2 linked regions of the Prochlorococcus marinus str. MIT 9312 genome follow. The protein of the gene in region 2 interacts with the protein of the main gene of each other region in a pairwise test. Links are inferred from orthologs where the notes say so. Each region holds a gene or a part of one and is shown on either strand. Other genes may lie near its edges.

Region 1 (3,211 bases), 1.6 Mb from region 2 along the record:
ACCTTGTTGAGCAAATCTTTGCGCTGTTTGTTCAATATTATTTCTCACTTCTATATCAATCATAGATTTTGGAATTTCAGCAACCAATTCGTTTGTTAAGGCATCTAATAAAGCTTCAATTTTGATATCTTTTTGAGTTTTTTCAAAATTTTCTTTAAGTTGCTTTTCAATATCTTTCTTTAACTCTTTTAAAGATTCTTTGTTTCCAGACTGTTTTGCAAAATCGTCATTAAGTTCAGGTAATTCTTTTTCCTTAAGATCCTTAAGACTTACTTCAAAGATTGCCTCTTTGCCTCTTGAATCCTCATGAGAATAATCTTCAGGAAATTTCAGGTTTAGTGTTTTAGTATCACCAATTTTCATCTTTACTATTCCCTCAACGAAACCGGGAATCATTTTGTTCTTTTCTAATTCAAGATCCATTGATTCACTTGTCCCACCATCAATTTCTTTTCCAGAATCTTTATATTTCCCTTTGAAACTAACTACAGCAATGTCCCCTAATTTCGCTGCTCTATTGGTTACTGGAATAATATTTGCAAACTGACTTCTAGATTTTTCTAGCGCTTCATCTACTGACTTAGGATCAAACTTAGTTTTTGAGATTTCAACACTAAGTCCTTTGGATTTCTTTAGTTTTAATTCGGGGGCAACATCAGTTTGAAGAGTAAACTTAAGTGATTTTTCAGGACTAAACTTTGCAAGTAAAGATTCAAATCCATCTACCAATTCTGGCTCACTTAGTGGCTCAATAGATTTTATTTTTAATGCTTCTTGCCATGATTTATCAATTATTTTTTCTAAAGCAGAAGCATGTAATTGTGTGATGCCAATTCTTTGGATTAAGACTTGTTTAGGGATTTTACCAAGTCTAAAGCCCGGAATTTTAGCCGAACGACTAATAGTACTGATTGTCTCATTTACACACGTTTTGCATGTCTCAGATGGTATTTCTAATTCAAATGAAATTCTACTTTGAGGTAGAGGAGTGGTTTTGACTATTAATGCTTCTTTAGCCATGTTTTTTGTAATTATTACTATAAGCCGAATCTTAATTATTTCACATTATGTGATTCCCTTGAAAGTTAATTTTTTGATAAAGTAAAAAAAATAGTAAATCTATTTAAAAAATCATTTTAAAGTGTGAGACAATCTCCGTTTTTGCCTAATAGGCCATTAAAAGTTGCTGTTTTAGGATCTTCAGGTGCTGTGGGATCTGAATTACTCAAAATTCTTGAACAACGTGATTTCCCAATATCAGAATTGGTCTTGCTTTCATCAGAGCGGTCAGAAGGAAAAAAAATTATTTGGAAAGGTGAAGAATTAGTTACAAAAAAAACAACTAAGGAAGAATTTCTGAATCTTGATTTAGTTTTAGCTTCAGCCGGTGGAAGTATTTCAAAAAAATGGTTGCCTACCATTATCGATCAAAATGCTTTACTTATAGATAATTCCAGTGCGTTCAGATTAGATAAGAACGTACCTCTTATAGTTCCTGAAGTTAATGCTAGTGACGCATTCAATCATGATGGGGTAATAGCGAATCCAAACTGCACTACCATTTTGTTGACATTAGTTTTAGCCCCTTTAAATAAACTTTCAACTATTCAAAGAGTTATTGTCTCAACATATCAATCTGTAAGTGGTGCAGGCCAAATGGCGATGGAGGAATTAAAACTTTTAACTGAACAATATCTTCAGGGTAATCTGCAAAAAAGTGAAGTTTTGCCATACTCCCTAGCTTTTAATTTGTTTTTACATAATTCACCCATGCTTGCAAATAATTACTGCGAAGAAGAGATGAAAATGGTTAATGAGACTAGGAAAATATTAAATATTGCTGATTTAAAGCTCTCTGCTACGTGCGTTCGAGTTCCAGTACTGAGAGCTCACTCTGAAGCTATCAATATTGAATTTGCTGATGTAGTTGAACCTAAAGATGCTCTTGAAGAATTAAGAAAATCTCCTGGAATTGAAATTATCGAGGATTACAAAAATAATAGATTTCCTATGCCAAATGACGTTATGGGAAAGGATAATGTTGCTGTTGGCAGGTTAAGAAGTGATATAAGTCAGACAAATGGATTAGAATTATGGTTATGTGGAGATCAAATAAGAAAAGGAGCAGCTCTTAATGCTGTTCAAATAGCTGAGTTATTAATTCCAAAAAAATGATTCCAGACAACACTAAGTTTACTAATCCATTTTTTGGAAGAATATTGACTGCAATGGTTACTCCATTTACTGAAAATGGAAATGTAGATTATGAACTAGCTATAAAACTTTCTAATTATCTTTTTGAGAACGGTTCTGATGGCATTGTGCTATGTGGTACTACTGGAGAATCTCCGACTCTTTCATGGGCGGAACAGCATGATTTATTTATTGCAGTAAAAGGATCTTTGGATTCAAGCTGTAAAGTTATAGTTGGTACTGGGAGTAATTGCACAAGTGAGGCTGTAGAAGCTACAAAAAAAGCCTATGACTCTGGTGCGGACGGTGCTTTGGTTGTTGTTCCTTATTACAATAAACCACCTCAAGAAGGTCTTTATAAACATTTCAGTTCCATTGCTAATTCTGCAAAGGATTTGCCTTTAATGCTTTACAACATACCTGGAAGGACAGGGTGCAATTTATTACCTGATACTGTGAAGAAACTTATGGATTTCTCGAATATTCTCAGTATTAAAGCGGCAAGCGGTAGAATAGAAGAAGTAACAGAATTAAGAGCTATTTGTGGCTCCGAACTCTCTGTATATAGTGGCGACGATTCATTGTTGCTTCCAATGTTATCTGTGGGTGCTGTAGGAGTAGTAAGTGTTGCAAGTCATTTGGTTGGCTTGCAACTGAAAGAGATGATTCAATCCTTTCAAAGTGGAAAAGTTGCTAATGCGCTTGCAATTCATGAAAAACTTCAGCCTCTTTTCAAAGCACTTTTTATGACCACCAATCCAATCCCAATTAAGGCTGCTTTGGAGCTATCGGGATGGAATGTAGGTAAACCTAGAAGTCCTTTGTCACCATTAAGCAATGACATGAAAAAGCAACTATCTTTTATCCTGACATCGCTATAATAGGGATTATATTTAACTTGATAATTAAATTTAAATAAACCTTATTTGATTACAAGCCGGCCTTTATAAATTTCAAAATTATGCAATCAAGTTCAAATTCAACTGTAAATAGATCTACTAATGATTCATCTAGATCT
Region 2 (3,156 bases):
TGATCAGGATTATCTACATCAGTTTGCTCTTCATCATTGGGATTTAATTGGTAATAAGCTTTATTAGTCATATAATCTTTGACTAAACTTTTTGAAAGCCATTCTCTCCAAATTATTCCCAATTTATATGTAAAAAATATTTGGGAAACACGTATTGGTAGAGCAACAGCAAAACAACAAGCGTAAATCCCCAATATCCGATAAAATCCATCTTCTTGCTTTTCTACCAAAGCATTTGTTAAATCTCTTGCTATAAATCCTATTCCTGCGTTTATTCCGTTTACAGCTAAAAGCATTAATACAATTATCGCAAGGAATAACCAATGTAACCATCTACGGTTTTTTAATTGAAGTCTTAAGCTAAAAAAGCTTCCTGATCCAATTAGAAATAAGGCAGAGAAAAGCAATCCCCAGCTCCCAGCCCAAATTGAATTGATAATACTTACTACACCGCCGAAATACTTTTCAAGAAAAATAGGTTGAAAGTTTTCGAAAAAACTTATTATTCCTGTAAGACCAACAAGCACTATTCCCCCAACACAAAATAAAAGAGATATCAAAAGCCATATGAATTGAAATCCATTACATTGATCTATTGGGAGAAAAAATGGCTGAGATAGTTTCCTTAATTTTTGTAATTGATAAAGTATTTTAGATTTATTTTTAACGGCTTTATTCATTACTCGACAAGTTGTATAAAATAAATTATATCTTTTTGAAGTCTATTGACCAAAACCAATAAATGAAAGTGCCCAGTTAGGTAAATTTAAGTAATTCAAAATTGTTGCATCAAACTCATGTATTTTTGGAAAAAATTTATCTAATCCCCACCATAGTAGAAAAGGTAAATTAAATAAAATTTGTAATTGCCATTTATAAGTTAAAACACTCCAAATTTTTATTAATTTACTCTTGAGTGAGTCATCTAATTCTCCCCAATTTTTTGAGATTAAATTGAATAAATTTTTGGATTCTGTCTTTATGGAATCTGGTGTATTCATTTTTCTTTTTTCTTATTTATAACCGATAAACATTTATTTCGAGAGTATTAACCTGGTGGCCAATTCATTTTTCTTCCAGATAAAAAATGAATATGTAAATGAAAAACTGTTTGTCCCGATTCTGCTCCGGTATTAATTACTGTTCTCCAATTAGTTAAATTTTTTGACTTAGCTATTTTGCTACCTACAAATAGTAAATGCCCTAATAAATTTGCATCTTTTTCAATACACTCTAATAAACTGATAATGGGCTTTTTAGGAATCACTAAAAAATGTACTGGAGCTTGCGCCTGGATATCATTAAATGCAATACAAAACTCATCTTCATAAAGCTTATCGCAGGGGATTTCTTCATTAAGAATTTTTTGAAATATTGTAGTTTCAGTCATTAAATTAAGTTATCGAAATAACGTCTTTTTCGTGAAACCCTTCTTTTATAAGTTCTTTTTTTAAGTCATCCTTTGATGTAACTCTATCAACAAATAATATTCCATTTAAGTGATCCATTTCGTGTTGAATACACCTAGCTAAAAGTCCATCTGCTTTCATTTTACGTGGTCTTCCCATTTCATCTCTAAATTTTAATTTTATAGTTGATGGTCTTACTACATTTAAATATACACCAGGTATGCTCAAGCAGCCTTCTTCGTATGAATTCAGGGTTGTTCCATAGTCTGTAATTTCTGGATTGATTAAGATTAAAGGTTCTGCAGCTGAATCTTCAAAATTTACATCAATCACAAGAAGCTCTTTATTAATACCAATTTGAGGTGCAGCAAGTCCAATTCCTTTGGCCGCATACATGCTTTGAATCATTTCTCTAGTAAGTTTTCTAATCGATTCATCAACCTTAGTTATTCTTTTGGAATTTTGTCTTAAAACATCATCACCAAGTTTATAAATTTCGAGAGATGGCTTACCTGTTTGTTCTTTTGCAATTTTTTCCGAGTTCCCATTTGTTTTTGACTTTTTTGCAAGTTGTGAAAAATGGTTTGCCACGTTAATAAAAAAAAGTTTTTAATGAAGACTTTAGCTATAAAAATACTAGCACTTTAATTTACTTTCTTTATAGTTTTATAAATGAGTAATGATGATAAATTACAAGTTAGACAAAATCTATCTAAAACAAATTCTTTTAAGGAATTAACTATTATTAGGGATACCATTTTTTGGATTGATTTTGTTGGTGAAGGTCAAAATCAAAATGCCATTTTTGCAAGACCATTTTATGAGAAAGATGCATTTCCTCAAAAATTAACTAATAAAAAATATCTTATTAAAAATAATTTTCATGGATATGGTGGTAAATCTTATAAATGCATAGATTTTAAAAATAATTTTTATTTGATTTGGATAGATCAGTTTTCAAAGGCAGTATGGTTTGAAATTTTTAAAAATGCGGGAATAACAGATAAAAGTCAAAACAAATATCTTGAATCAGTTCAAGAACCGCGGCAGCTATCTAAATCAATAGAAGGAAATTTTGATTCTTCATTTGTTATTTCTGAAAAAGATTTTTTGTACGGTATTTGTGAAATAAATAATAGTGATTATTTATTTTCTTTAAACCTAAATAAAAATGAACAAGATATTTATCTAATAAAAAAATTTAAAAATTTTGCCGGCGATTTATCTTCAAATACTTCTGTAAGCTTACTTTCTTGGATAGAGTGGGATTCTCCATATATGCCATGGGAAAAAAATAACCTCTTTTTTGCTCAAATGGACTTAGATGGAGAGATAAAGCAACTAAAAAAGTTCTCAAACGAACTGGTTAATACCAAAAAGAATGTTTCTTTTTTTCAACCTTATTGGATTAGTGAAAAAATTTTAGTATGTTCTGAAGATAGTTCTGGATGGTGGAACTTATTGTTTCTAGATGTTAGTGAAATTGAGAGTATTTTTATTACGAAAAGAATAAAGAGAAATTGGATTGAATATGGAGCACCTCAATGGGTTTCAGGAATTGCATTTTTTTCAGGAACTTTACAAAATTTATTTTGTTTGGCAAAAAAAGAAAATAGTTGGATATTGGAACAATATAAAGATCTTGCATTTTTTAAAAAATTTTCTACTCCTTTTACTGCAGTAAGTGATTTTAGTGTTTTTGAGAAGAAAGTTGTTTTAAAAGGTTTTGGATCTGATTTTTTGGGTA

Evidence for each region.
Region 1: the proteins of def (region 2) and PMT9312_RS09005 interact in binary tests that used the Escherichia coli proteins (3 or more experiments, as listed by UniProt). The link is inferred for Prochlorococcus marinus str. MIT 9312 from one-to-one orthologs.

The regions. Positions count from the first base shown.
Region 1 is NC_007577.1:1,635,189-1,638,399, reverse strand. Bases 287-3,159 are described here. They hold PMT9312_RS09005 (aspartate-semialdehyde dehydrogenase), read left to right. Parts: upstream 287-1,143; coding sequence 1,144-2,175; downstream 2,176-3,159. Other genes in these bases: PMT9312_RS08995 (ribonuclease J), read left to right, coding at 3,155-3,159; dapA (4-hydroxy-tetrahydrodipicolinate synthase), read left to right, coding at 2,172-3,074; tig (trigger factor), read right to left, coding at 287-1,020. In the rest of the region: more of tig, read right to left, coding at 1-286; more of PMT9312_RS08995, read left to right, coding at 3,160-3,211.
Region 2 is NC_007577.1:72,094-75,249, forward strand. The notes cover bases 198-3,015. They hold def (peptide deformylase), read right to left. Parts: upstream 2,001-3,015; coding sequence 1,395-2,000; downstream 198-1,394. Other genes in these bases: PMT9312_RS00335 (ABC transporter ATP-binding protein/permease), read right to left, coding at 198-680; PMT9312_RS00340 (hypothetical protein), read right to left, coding at 723-1,001; PMT9312_RS00345 (histidine triad nucleotide-binding protein), read right to left, coding at 1,049-1,390; PMT9312_RS00355 (alpha/beta hydrolase family protein), read left to right, coding at 2,082-3,015. Also shown: more of PMT9312_RS00335, read right to left, coding at 1-197; more of PMT9312_RS00355, read left to right, coding at 3,016-3,156. UniProt on the Escherichia coli protein: Removes the formyl group from the N-terminal Met of newly synthesized proteins. Requires at least a dipeptide for an efficient rate of reaction. N-terminal L-methionine is a prerequisite for activity but the enzyme has broad specificity at other positions.